3 regions of the Streptomyces coeruleofuscus genome follow, and region 2 is predicted to be linked to each of the others. Evidence: predicted binding sites of a transcription regulator. Region 2 holds the regulator's gene; each other region holds the start of a gene.
The links. Region 2 encodes HrcA, which represses chaperone genes, less so after heat shock. Its sites were predicted from a motif close to TTNGCACTCNGNNNNNCNGAGTGCNAA; they were not measured.
Positions count from the first base shown of each region.

Region 1: a site for HrcA is predicted at 2,812-2,838, ahead of groES (co-chaperone GroES). Genes of this name have one in related genera too.
Region 3: a site for HrcA is predicted at 1,752-1,778, ahead of groL (chaperonin GroEL). Genes of this name have one in related genera too.

Region 1 is NZ_BAAASE010000004.1:116,903-121,438, forward strand. Features, by position in the region: gene ABFX81_RS15985 (THUMP-like domain-containing protein) at 1-469, opposite strand, end outside; gene ABFX81_RS15990 (polysaccharide deacetylase family protein) at 1,028-1,951, shown strand; gene ABFX81_RS15995 (polysaccharide deacetylase family protein) at 1,972-2,703, shown strand; gene groES (co-chaperone GroES) at 2,985-3,293, shown strand; gene groL (chaperonin GroEL) at 3,410-4,536, shown strand, end outside.
Region 2 is NZ_BAAASE010000003.1:514,340-518,875, forward strand. Features, by position in the region: gene ABFX81_RS13575 (nitronate monooxygenase) at 1-440, opposite strand, end outside; gene dnaJ (molecular chaperone DnaJ) at 769-1,905, opposite strand; gene hrcA (heat-inducible transcriptional repressor HrcA) at 1,905-2,921, opposite strand; gene ABFX81_RS13590 (MBL fold metallo-hydrolase) at 3,093-3,824, shown strand; gene ABFX81_RS13595 (DUF3097 family protein) at 3,856-4,536, shown strand, end outside.
Region 3 is NZ_BAAASE010000006.1:428,846-433,381, forward strand. Features, by position in the region: gene groL (chaperonin GroEL) at 1-1,590, opposite strand, end outside; gene ABFX81_RS25445 (cold-shock protein) at 2,185-2,388, opposite strand; gene ABFX81_RS25450 (ubiquitin-like small modifier protein 1) at 2,836-3,111, opposite strand; gene thrC (threonine synthase) at 3,220-4,506, opposite strand; SAM riboswitch class I at 4,522-4,536, opposite strand, start outside.

The sequences.
Region 1 (4,536 bases), on a different contig from region 2:
CCACCTCCGTGACATCCGCCTCCCGCACCTCGATCAGGCCGGCCAGGCCCAGGGCCTCGGCGTTCGCCCGTGCCGCCGCGGCCGTCATCGGATCCCGGTCGACGGCCAGGACCCGGATCCCGGCCCGGGCCAGCGCGATCGCGTCACCGCCGATGCCGCAGCACAGGTCGGCCACCGAGGCCACGCCCGCGTCCGCGAGCCTGCGCGCCCGGTAGGCCGCCACGCTCGCCCGGGTCGACTGCTCGACCCCGTTCGGCGTGAAGAACATCCGTCCCGCGTCCTCGGCCCCGAACTTCACCACCGCCCGCTGCCGCAGCCGCGCCTGGCCCAGCGCCGCCGACACCAGCTCGGCGGGATGCTCGCGACGCAACCGGGTCGCGACGGCCAGCTCCCGCGCCGGATCGGTGTCCCGCACCTCGTCGAGGAGGGCGCGGCCTTCGGGGCTGAGGAGGAGGGCGAGGTCGTTCACCGGATCATTGTCGGCCACGGGTGATGGCGGCGGTGGGGGCGGTGCGGATGGGTCTGGGCTGGGGTGGTCGGTTCAGCTGCGGGATGCGGGTCGGTTCGGGCTTGGGATGCGGGATTTATCCGGCCCTGCGCCCGCCGGTCGGTCCGGGCCTGGGCGGCGGGCGCAGGGCGCAGGGGCGCCGGGTTCCTGCCCCGCAGGCGTCCGCTGCCCCGGCTGTTCAGGCGCGGCGGCTCCGCCATCCTGCGGCGTCGCCGGAACAGGGCACCCGACCCGGTGGTCCGTCGTCCCGCGGAGGCCCGTCCGGCCTGGGCCTGGGCGGCGGGCCGTGGTCCGTCCGCGTGCGCGCCGGAAGCCCGGCCCCGGTCCCCGGTCCGGCTGTACCGGCGTGGTCAGTCCGCGTGCGCGCCGGAAGGCCGGCCCCGGTCAGGGTGGACCGGCCTGGTCCGTCCGCGCGCACGGAGTCGGACCGGACCGCGTGTGGGCCACTCGGTGGATGGTGCGCCGCCGGTCGCGGTGTCGGGGCCGATACGGGAAGGCCGGCTGCGAGGATCCCGCATCATGCGAGCAGTCGTACAAAATGACAAAAGCCGGGCATCTGGCGGTGTGCGGATCGGCCTCGCGCTGCTCACCCTCGCCGCCATCGCCTCGGGCTGCGCGCAGGGCGACAGCGGCCGGATCCCCCCGGCCGGCGGCCAGCAGCCCCTCGACGCGCCCCCGGCCCGCGCGCTCGACTCCTACGCCTCCAAGCTGCGCGCCGCGCACGCCGCACAAATCGTCGCGGCGCAGCGCTGGGGACTGAGAAGGGTCCCCCTGACCGCCCCGCCGGCCCCCGCGAAGAAGCCGAGGATCAGGACCCGCCAAGGCTTCGAGGTGCACGGCCACCGCAGACGGAACCTGCCGCCCGTCTTCACGACGGTCCCCACCCGGGACAAGGTCGTCTTCCTCACCATCGACGACGGCGCCGAGAAGGACCCGGCGTTCCTGCGGATGATGAGCGACCTGAAGGTCCCGTACAGCGCCTTCCTCAGCGGCTACCTGATCAGGAACGACTACGGCTACTTCGAGAAGATGCAGGACCGGGGCGTGGTCCTGAACAACCACACCCTCCGCCACCGCCTCATGCGGGGCCTGCCCTACCGCACGCAGAAGCGCGAGATCTGCGGCATGCAGCGCCTCATCGAGAAGCGCTACGGCAAGCGCCCGGCCCTCTTCCGCCCGCCCTTCGGCAGCTACGACAGGGCGACCCTGCGCGCCGCCAAGGCCTGCGGAATCGAGTACGTCCCCCTCTGGAACGAGGAGGTCTTCGCCGACCGCTGGGAGTACCGCGAGTGGGACCGGAAACTGCACCCGGGCGACATCGTCCTCACCCACTTCCGCGGTCGCGGCCAGTGGCAGGGCACGATGCCCGACATGATCCGCCGCTTCCTCAACCAGGTCACGGCCGAGGGATACGCGGTGGGCCGGCTGGAGGACTACCTGTGAGGCGGGGGTCACCGGCCGCCATGGTGTGCGCGGGGGTGATCCTGCTGGCCGGCTGTGCCGGGGCCGCGGGGGAGCGGCTGGGGGCGGACGGCCGGGGTCAGTCACCGACGCACGCGTCGAGCGACGTCCGCGGGCCGGACCGGGACGACGGAGACGGCCGAGACGCTCTCCCGCCCGTCGTGGACCACATCCGCACCCGCGACCGGGTGGTCTTCCTGACCTACGACGACGGCGCCGAGCGCGACCCCGGCTTCGTCGGCCTCGTCCGCGAACGGCGGCTCCCGGTCAGCATGTTCCTCACGGACAGCGTCGTGGGGCCCGGCTACGGCCACTTCGCCCGCCTGCGCGCGGTCGGCGCGTCCATCCAGAACCACACCCTCGACCACCCCGCCCTGCGCGGCCTGCCCTACGCAGGCCAGCGCGCCGAGATCTGCGGCCAGCAGCACAAACTCCGCTCCCGCTTCGGCATCCGCCCCCACCTCTTCCGCCCGCCCTACGGCGCGTACGACACGACGACCCTGCGCGCCGCCGCCGACTGCGGCATCCGGGCGGTCGTCCTCTGGAGGGCGTCCCTGGGGCCCGACGGCGCCCTGACGTACACCCGCGGCGAGCCCGGCCTGCGCCCCGGCGACGTCATCTCGGTGCCGTCCGGCGAGACCGCGTCCCTGACGCTGACGGAACGCACGGAGCGCCTGCTGCGAGAGATCGAGGGAAGGGGGCTGCGGGTGGGGCGGCTGGAGAACTACCTCTGACGTCTGAGCGCCGGGTGGCGGCAGCCCCCTGAGGCCGGGACGCCGACGCCGGGTGCCCAGCACAAACGTACGCCGACCCGGCTCCACGGCCGACGCGCCGCCGCCCAATTGGCACTCCGCTTGACCGAGTGCTAATCGCAGTCATAGTCTCGGCCTTGGCACTCCCCACTGGAGAGTGCCAACACAGCGACGGGCAGGTCCGGCACCCGCGACGACGGATCCACCTGGTCGCCACCTCAGACAGTTAACCCCGTGAGATCTCCGAAGGGGGAGGTCGGATCGTGACGACCACCAGCTCCAAGGTTGCCATCAAGCCGCTCGAGGACCGCATTGTGGTCCAGCCGCTCGACGCCGAGCAGACCACCGCCTCTGGCCTGGTCATCCCGGACACCGCCAAGGAGAAGCCCCAGGAGGGCGTCGTCCTGGCCGTGGGCCCGGGCCGCTTCGAGGACGGCAACCGTCTTCCGCTCGACGTCTCCGTCGGCGACGTCGTGCTCTACAGCAAGTACGGCGGCACCGAGGTGAAGTACAACGGCGAGGAGTACCTCGTCCTCTCGGCCCGCGACGTGCTCGCGATCGTCGAGAAGTAATTCACCCCAAGCACGTTGCTTTGAGCTGCGCCCCTGGCCCCCCGCGATCTATGAGAAGCCGGGCGCCCGGGGCGCAGTGCCGTTAACCCACATTCCGGAAGAGGGCTCACGCTCCCATGGCGAAGATCCTGAAGTTCGACGAGGACGCCCGTCGCGCCCTCGAGCGCGGCGTCAACAAGCTCGCCGACACGGTGAAGGTGACGATCGGCCCCAAGGGCCGCAACGTCGTCATCGACAAAAAGTTCGGCGCCCCCACCATCACCAACGACGGTGTCACGATCGCCCGCGAGGTCGAGATCGAGGACCCGTACGAGAACCTCGGTGCCCAGCTGGTCAAGGAGGTGGCGACCAAGACCAACGACATCGCGGGTGACGGTACGACCACCGCGACCGTGCTCGCCCAGGCGCTCGTGCGCGAGGGCCTGAAGAACGTCGCCGCCGGTGCCTCCCCGGCCGCCCTGAAGAAGGGCATCGACGCCGCCGTCGCCGCGATCTCCGAGGACCTGCTCGCCTCGGCCCGTCCGATCGACGAGAAGTCCGACATCGCCGCCGTCGCCGGGCTGTCCGCCCAGGACCAGCAGGTCGGCGAGCTCATCGCCGAGGCGATGGACAAGGTCGGCAAGGACGGTGTCATCACCGTCGAGGAGTCCAACACCTTCGGTCTGGAGCTGGACTTCACCGAGGGCATGGCCTTCGACAAGGGCTACCTGTCGCCGTACTTCGTGACGGACCAGGAGCGCATGGAAGCCGTCCTGGACGACCCGTACATCCTCATCACGCAGGGCAAGATCTCCGCCATCGCGGACCTCCTGCCGCTGCTGGAGAAGGTCATCCAGTCCAACTCCTCCAAGCCGCTGCTGATCATCGCCGAGGACGTCGACGGCGAGGCCCTGTCGACCCTGGTCGTGAACAAGATCCGCGGCACCTTCAACGCCGTCGCGGTGAAGGCCCCGGGCTTCGGCGACCGCCGCAAGGCGATGCTGCAGGACCTGGCGGTCCTCACCGGCGCCACGGTCGTCTCCGAGGAGGTCGGCCTCAAGCTCGACCAGGTCGGCCTGGACGTCCTCGGCTCCGCCCGCCGCGTCACCGTCACCAAGGACGACACCACGGTCGTCGACGGCGCCGGCAACAAGGACGACGTGCAGGGCCGCGTCGCCCAGATCAAGGCCGAGATCGAGACCACCGACTCCGACTGGGACCGCGAGAAGCTCCAGGAGCGCCTCGCGAAGCTGGCCGGCGGCGT
Region 2 (4,536 bases):
AAGGTGCCGACCCGGTGCAGGGCGTCGACGACCTCCCGGCTCGGCGTGCCGAAGTGGAACGACACCACCGGCACGGGGTTGTCGCGCAGGACCGTGAGCTTGGTCTCGTAGCCGTCGTCGCGGCCGCTGTCGGGGTCGCCGAGCTCGGCCTCGTACCAGGAGGCCTCGCCGGCCAGCTGGTGGGCGTAGACGTCGATGGCGGCGGGGTCGGCGTACTCCGGCTGCGGCATGAAGAGGTTCACTCCGAAGGGCCTGCCGGTGAGGCTCCGGAGCTGCTTGATCTCCTCGTACATCCCGTCGGCGGTCTTGTACCCGGCGGCGAGGAACCCGAGCCCGCCCGCCTCGCACACGGCGGCGGCGAGCTTCGGTACGGAGACGCCGCCCGCCATGGGGGCCTGCACGATCGGGTGGGGGAAGAGATCGGTCAGCGCGGAGGACATGACCGCATGTTGTCACGTCCTCCGGACTACTCCGAAACCGGCCTGCCGTGTGGCATAGACCAGAGGAACAGGCACCTGCCGACCCCCTGGGGAGGCGACGTCACCGCCCGTTGAACGCGTCCTTCAACCGCGAGAACAACCCCTGCTGCCCCGGCTGACCGTGCCTGCCCGGGGGCCGACCCCCGGACCCCCAGCAGCGGCCGGGCCGCCGGCGTCACCGCCCGTTGAACGCGTCCTTCAACCGCGAGAACAACCCCTGCTGCCCCGGCTGACCGTGCCTGCCCGGGGGCCGACCCCCGGACCCCCAGCAGCGGCCGGGCCGCCGGCGTCACCGCCCGTTGAACGCGTCCTTCAACCGCGAGAACAGTCCCTGCTGCCCCGGCTGGAACTGACCCGTGGGCCGTTCCTCGCCGCGCAGCTTGGCCAGCTCGCGGAGCAGGCGCTCCTGCTCGACGTCCAGCTTGCTCGGGGTCTGGACCTCGACGTGGACGATGAGGTCGCCGCGTCCGCCGCCGCGCAGGTGCGTGACACCGCGGCCGTGCAGCGGGATCGACTGGCCGGACTGGGTGCCCGGGCGGATGTCGACCTCCTCCAGGCCGTCCAGCGTCTCCAGCGGCACCTTCGTGCCGAGGGCGGCCGCCGTCATCGGGAGCGTGACCGTGCAGTGCAGGTCGTCGCCGCGCCGCTGGAACTGCGAGTGGGGCAGTTCGTGGATCTCGACGTACAGGTCGCCCGCGGGGCCGCCGCCGGGGCCGACCTCGCCCTCGCCGGCGAGCTGGATGCGCGTGCCGTTGTCGACACCGGCGGGGATCTTCACCGTCAGCGTGCGACGGGAGCGGACGCGGCCGTCGCCGGCGCACTCCGGGCAGGGGGTCGGGACGACCGTGCCGAAGCCCTGGCACTGCGGGCAGGGCCGCGAGGTCATGACCTGGCCCAGGAAGGACCGCGTGACCTGGGACACCTCACCGCGGCCGCGGCACATGTCACACGTCTGAGCGGAGGTCCCCGGCGCCGCGCCCTCACCGCTGCAGGTGTTGCAGACGACCGCCGTGTCGACCTGGATGTCCTTCGTCGTGCCGAAGGCCGCCTCGTCGAGCTCGATCTCGATGCGGATCATGGCGTCCTGGCCGCGGCGGGTGCGCGAGCGCGGTCCGCGCTGCGACGCCGTCCCGAAGAACGCGTCCATGATGTCCGAGAAGTTCCCGAAGCCACCGGCTCCGAAGCCGCCCGCGCCACCGCCTCCGGCCTGCGAGAGCGGGTCGCCGCCGAGGTCGTAGACCTGCTTCTTCTGCGGGTCCGACAACACCTCGTAAGCGGCGTTGATCTCCTTGAACCGCTCCTGGGTCTTCGGATCGGGGTTGACGTCCGGATGCAGCTCGCGCGCGAGCCGCCGGAAGGCCTTCTTGATCTCTTCCTGCGACGCGTCGCGGCGCACGCCGAGTACGGCGTAGTAGTCCGTGGCCACTACGACTCCGCCAGGATCTGTCCGACGTACCGTGCCACTGCGCGTACCGCTCCCATCGTTCCCGGGTAGTCCATGCGGGTCGGTCCGACCACGCCGAGCTTGGCGACAGCCTCGCCGCCCGAACCGTAGCCGACCGACACGACGGACGTGGAGTTGAGTCCTTCGTGGGCGTTCTCATGACCGATACGTACGGTCACGCCCGGATCCTGCGCCTCGCCGAGCAGCTTGAGGAGCACGACCTGCTCCTCCAGCGCTTCCAGCACCGGCCGGATCGTGAGGGGGAAGTCATGACCGAAGCGGGTCAGATTGGCGGTGCCGCCGATCATCAGCCGCTCCTCGTTCTCCTCGACGAGTGTCTCCAGGAGAGTGGAGAGCACCGTGGAGACCGTACCCCGGTCCTCGTGCTCGAACGCCTCCGGCAGATCCTCCACCAGACTCGGCACATCCGTGAAACGGCGGTTCGCCACACGGCTGTTGAGCCGCGCGCGCAGATCCGCGAGCGAGGCCTCGCCGAAGGGTGCCGGGCAGTCGACCACGCGCTGCTCGACCCGCCCGGTGTCCGTGATCAGCACGAGCATCACGCGCGCGGGCGCGAGGGAGAGCAACTCCACATGCCGCACGGTCGAGCGGGTCAGCGACGGGTACTGCACGACGGCGACCTGGCGTGTGAGCTGGGCCAGCAGCCGTACCGTACGCGCCACGACGTCGTCGAGGTCGACGGCACCCTCGAGGAAGTTCTGGATCGCGCGCCGCTCGGGCGCGGTCATCGGCTTGACGCCGGCCAGCTTGTCCACGAACAGCCGGTAGCCCTTGTCGGTGGGGATGCGCCCGGCGCTGGTGTGCGGCTGGGCGATGTACCCCTCGTCCTCGAGGGCCGCCATGTCGTTGCGGACGGTGGCCGGTGAGACGCCGAGGCTGTGCCGCTCGGTGAGGGCCTTGGAGCCGACCGGCTCCTCGGTGCCGACGTAGTCCTGGACGATGGCGCGCAGCACCTGAAGCCTGCGTTCACTGAGCATTCGCGCACACCTCCAGAAGTCGTCCGCCCGGTGTCCTGCCTGTCGTGCCTGGCACTCTGCGCGTGCGAGTGCCAGCATTCCCCGCCCAGTGTACGGCCGTGGGGTACACCCCCGGCAAGGCTGGTCGCGTGCTGTCGTGCCCAGGGCGGGGGTCACCGCTAGCGTCGCCGTATGACGGTGACTTGGGAAGAGCTCGGGTGGGAGCGGGTGGCCGCCGGAGTGGGGCGGTGCCGGCTTCCGGTGTGGGACTGCACGGCGGGGCTGGTCGCCGGCGAGGGCGCGGTACTCATGATCGACGCGGGGTCGAGCCCGGCCGAGGGCGCGCGGTTGCGCGAGCAGGCGCGGTCGCTCACCGGTCACCGTGTGACGCATCTCGCGCTGACCCATCCCCACTTCGACCACGTCTTCGGTGTGGCGGCCTTCACGGACGCGGAGGTGTTCGGCGCGGTGGGCGTGGACGCGGTGCTCACGCGCGTACGGGACCGCGAGGAGCTGCGCGCCGACGGGGTACGGAACGGCCTGGCCAAGACCACCGCGCAGGAGTCGGCGGACCGGCTGGTCCCGCCCCGCCACCTGGTCTCCGGCGAGTGGACCCTCGACCTGGGCGGCGGGCGCCAGGTGCTGCTGGCGAACGTGGGCCCCGGGCACACCGCGCACGATCTGGCGGTGCTGGTGCCGGGTGATCCGGAGGTGGTGTTCTGCGGCGATCTGGTCGAGGAGTCCGGCGAGCCGCAGGCGGGCCCCGACGCCGTGCCGTCGCACTGGCCGGCCGCCCTCGACCGGCTGCTCGACCTGGGCGGGGAGGACGCGCTGTACGTGCCCGGTCACGGAGCGGTGGTGGACGCGGCGTTCGTCCGCGCCCAGCGGGACTCGCTGGCGGCGCGTTTCGGCGTGTCTCCGTGACCACCCGCCGGCTTCTCCTATCGTCATTCGAATGCGCCAGTACTCGCCCGATCTGACCCCGCCGTGGAAGAAGCCGCAGCAGCCGGTGCCCGAGGTTCCGGCGGAGCCGGGTCTGGTCGTCGAGGAGGCCGGGACCGGCTTCTGCGGTGCGGTGATCCGCTGCGAGGCGGGCACGGTGACACTGGAGGACCGCTTCGGCAAGCACCGCGTGTTCCCCATGGAGCCGCGCGGCTTCCTCCTGGAGGGCAGGGCCGTGACACTGATCCGCCCCTCTGCGGGCGGCCCCGCACGTCCCACCCGCACGGCCTCCGGTTCGGTCGCCGTCCCCGGTGCCCGCGCACGCGTGGCCCGCGCCGGCCGCATCTACGTCGAGGGCCGGCACGACGCCGAGCTGGTCGAAAAGGTCTGGGGCGACGACCTGCGCATCGAGGGCGTGGTCGTGGAGTACCTGGAGGGCGTCGACGACCTGCCGTCCATCGTCGACTCCTTCGCCCCCGGCCCCGACGCCCGCCTCGGCGTCCTGGTGGACCACCTGGTGCCGGGCACCAAGGAGTGGCGCATCGCCGAGTCGGTGACGAGCGACCACGCCCTGGTCGTCGGCCACCCCTACATCGACATCTGGGAGGCGGTGAAACCGTCGTCCCTGGGCATCGAGGCCTGGCCCCGGGTCCCGCGCGGCCAGGACTGGAAGAAGGGCGTGTGCAGGGCGCTG
Region 3 (4,536 bases), on a different contig from region 2:
GCCGGCGGGCGCGGCGGACTTCTCCGGCTTGTCGGCGATGACGGCCTCGGTGGTGAGGAACAGCGCGGCGATGGAGGCGGCGTTCTGCAGAGCGGAACGGGTCACCTTCGCCGGGTCGATGATGCCCTCGGCGATCATGTCGACGTACTCACCGGTCGCGGCGTTCAGGCCGTGGCCGACCTGGAGGTTGCGGACCTTCTCCACGACGACGCCGCCCTCGAGACCACCGTTGACGGCGATCTGCTTCAGCGGGGCCTCCAGGGCGAGCTTCACGGCGTTGGCGCCGGTCGCCTCGTCACCCTCGAGCTCCAGCTTCTCGAACACCTGGGAGGCCTGGAGCAGGGCCACGCCACCACCGGCGACGATGCCCTCCTCGACGGCCGCCTTGGCGTTGCGCACGGCGTCCTCGATGCGGTGCTTGCGCTCCTTGAGCTCCACCTCGGTGGCGGCACCGGCCTTGATGACGGCCACGCCGCCGGCCAGCTTCGCCAGGCGCTCCTGGAGCTTCTCGCGGTCGTAGTCCGAGTCGCTGTTCTCGATCTCGGCGCGGATCTGGTTGACCCGGCCCTGGACCTGGTCGGCGGAGCCGGCACCGTCGACGATGGTGGTCTCGTCCTTGGTGATGACGACCTTGCGGGCCTTGCCCAGGAGGTCGATCGTGGCGTTCTCCAGCTTGAGGCCGACCTCCTCGGAGATCACCTCGCCGCCGGTGAGGATGCCGATGTCCTGGAGCATCGCCTTGCGACGGTCACCGAAGCCCGGGGCCTTGACGGCGACGGACTTGAAGGTGCCGCGGATCTTGTTGACGACCAGGGTCGACAGGGCCTCGCCCTCGACGTCCTCGGCGATGATCAGCAGCGGCTTGCCCGACTGCATGACCTTCTCCAGGAGCGGGAGCAGGTCCTTGACGTTGGAGATCTTCGAGTTCGCGATCAGGATGTACGGGTCGTCGAGGACGGCCTCCATACGCTCCATGTCGGTCGCGAAGTACGCCGAGATGTAGCCCTTGTCGAAGCGCATACCCTCGGTGAGCTCCAGCTCCAGACCGAAGGTCTGGGACTCCTCGACGGTGATGACGCCTTCCTTGCCGACCTTGTCCATGGCCTCGGCGATGAGCTCGCCGATCTGGGTGTCGGCGGCGGAGATGGAGGCCGTGGAGGCGATCTGCTCCTTGGTCTCGACGTCCTTCGCCTGCTCCAGCAGGGCGGCGGAGACGGCCTCGACGGCGCGCTCGATACCGCGCTTCAGGGCCATCGGGTTGGCACCGGCGGCTACGTTGCGCAGGCCTTCCTTGACCAGGGCCTGGGCGAGAACGGTCGCGGTGGTCGTACCGTCACCGGCGACGTCGTCCGTCTTCTTGGCGACTTCCTTGACCAGCTCGGCGCCGATCTTCTCGTACGGGTCCTCGAGTTCGATCTCCTTGGCGATGGACACACCATCGTTGGTGATCGTGGGGGCGCCCCACTTCTTCTCGAGGACGACGTTGCGGCCCTTGGGGCCGAGCGTCACCTTGACGGCGTCCGCGAGCTGGTTCATGCCGCGCTCGAGGCCGCGCCGCGCCTCCTCGTCGAACGCGATGATCTTGGCCATGTGAAGTGGTCCCTCCAGGACTGGGGGTGATTACTTCGGACCGCGCCCGCGCCCGCGACGGACGGCTCGCTGACCCCGTGGTTCCTTCCCACCTGGCCTGCGGGCCTCACCGACCCGGTCCTTACGTTGTCACTCTCACCTTCAGAGTGCTAACGCAATGATTAGCACTCGGGCATGGCGAGTGCAAGCGACTCCCACGGTTCGAGCGGGCACTCAGCCCCCGGCGAACAGGGCGCGCCCGGCTCGGCCACAGGCCGCCGACAGCGCCACGGCGGATCGGGCGAGCCGGGAAAAGACCTGGTCCACGGCCCACCGCGGCGGTGAGGCCGACGCGAGCGGGCCGGGAAACGCTTGGACCGACGACCCACGGCGGCCGTAATGCCCGCGCGAGCCGGTCCGGGCGCGAGCTCATATCCGCGCACCCGGGCGGCGGACTCCGAGGCACCTTCGGGCGCGGCGGCCCTCGACGAGAGGTCGCCCGAAGAGCGCCCGCCACCCCGGCCACCGGCCCCGAACAGGTCGAAGGGCCCGCACCCCGGGGGGTGCGGGCCCTTCAGAGAAGACCGGTCGCTTGCGCTTGGTCGTGGTGCGCGTTCAGGCAGAGACGCGAACCATGTCGGCCTGCGGTCCCTTCTGGCCCTGCGAGATCTCGAACTCGACCCGCTGGCCCTCCTCCAGGGTGCGGTAGCCGTCCATCTGGATCGCGCTGTAGTGGACGAAAACATCCGCACCACCGTCGACCGCGATGAAGCCGTACCCCTTCTCCGCGTTGAACCACTTGACGGTGCCCTGAGCCATGCCTAACTCCCCTATTACTGGCCCTTGCACAGATCCACACTTCGCGGACCCGGGTCAGACCTCACCCCCCACGGTTGGGGGCGTGCGCCGGAACGCGTCGACCGCGGCTGAATGTATCTGTCCAACTGCCGTCTGCAACAGGTCAATCGGACGAGAATTCTGGACGCGCAGGATCCGGAATGTGGGGAGAATTCGCCCGACTTCAGGGCAAGTCGGGCCACACAAAAGGAACAAAAGCCGCGAAAGACGCACACACTTTGGCTACATCTTGTCGGGCGCGCGGCAGGAATTAAGGGCTCCCGATCAGGAGATCGGCGCTGCGTTCCCCAACTGTACCGCGCTCAATCACACAGAATTGCCCCCTCCGCTTCTCTCACGGAGGGGGCAATTCGATGAGCTCTCAGTAACCGCCGTTACCGAAGGTAATAATCAAGCCGGTCGACCGGTTCAGCCACCCGCGACGGCGGGAATGATCGACACCCCGGCACCGTCCGGCGTCGCCGTCTCCAGCCCCTGCTCGAACCGCACGTCGTCGTCGTTGACGTACACGTTGACGAACCGGCGCAGCTTGCCCTGGTCGTCCAGCACCCGGGCGGCGATCCCGGTGTGGTTCTTCTCCAAATCGGCGATGACCTCGCCGAGGGTCGCCCCCTCGGCGGCGACCTCGGCCTGGCCGCCGGTGTAGGTACGCAGGATGGTGGGGATGCGAACGGTGACGCTCATACTTCAAAACCTCCGGTGGGATTCAGGCCTCAAGGGCGCGGGGCTGTGTCGATGTGCGGCTCCGCCGCGTGGGCGCGACCAGCCCCACCGGCCCGCAGCAGACAACGATCAGACGAGCCCAGCCTCACGGAACGAGTCCAGGCTCGGCCGAATGGTCGCAGTGAGCCCGGTCCCGGCCACCGCGTCCAGCGTCTTCAGACCGTCGCCCGTGTTCAGCACAACGGTCGTCAACGACGGGTCGAGCACCCCGTTCTCGACCAGCTTCTTCGCCACGCCCACGGTCACACCACCGGCGGTCTCCGCGAAGATGCCCTCGGTCCGGGCGAGGATCTTGATCGCGTCGACGACCTGCTCGTCGTTCACGTCCTCCACCGCACCGCCCGTGCGGCGCGCGATGTCGAGCACGTACGGCCCGTCCGCCGGGTTGCCGATCGCCAGCGACTTGGCGATGGTGTCCGGCTTCTGGGGGCGTACGACGTCGTGGCCGGCCTTGTAGGCCGTCGACACCGGCGAGCAGCCCTCGGCCTGCGCGCCGAAGATCTTGTACGGCTTGTCCTCGACCAGTCCGAGCTTGATCAGCTCCTGAAGACCCTTGTCGATCTTCGTGAGCTGCGAGCCGGAGGCGATCGGCACGACGATCTGGTCGGGCAGCCGCCAGCCGAGCTGCTCGCAGATCTCGTACGCCAGGGTCTTGGAGCCCTCGGCGTAGTACGGCCGCAGGTTGACGTTGACGAAGCCCCAGCCCTCGCCCGCCGGGTCGCCGATCAGCTCGGAGCAGAAGCGGTTCACGTCGTCGTAGTTGCCCTCGATGCCGACGAGCTCGCCGCCGTAGACCGCGGCCATGACGACCTTGCCCTGCTCCAGGTCGTGCGGGATGAACACGCAGGAGCGGAAGCCGGCGCGGGCCGCCGCGGCACCCACGGCGCCGGCGAGGTTGCCGGTGGAGGAGCAGGACAGCGTGGTGAAGCCGAAGGCGCGGGCGGCCTCCAGGGCCTGGGCGACGACACGGTCCTTGAAGGAGTGCGTCGGGTTGCCGGAGTCGTCCTTGATGAAGAGCTTGCCGGCGTCGACACCCAGCTCGCGGGCGAGGTTGTCGGCCTTGACGAGCTGGGTCCAGCCCGGGTTGATGTTCGGCTTGGTCGCCACGTCGGCCGGGACCGGCAGCAGCGGGGCGTAGCGCCAGATGTTCGCGGGTCCCGCTTCGATCTTCTTGCGCAGTTCCTCGGTGTCGTAGGCCGAGAAGTCGTAGGCGATCTCCAGCGGACCGAAACACTCCTCGCACGCGAAGACCGGGCCGAGGGGTACGCGGTGACCGCACTCGCGGCAGCTCAGCGCCGCGGCGGGACCGAGGTCTACGGTGGAGTCAGTGGTGCTTGCAACAGTCTGCACAGCCATGTGAGGCGAGGCCCTTCCTCATCTTCCTCA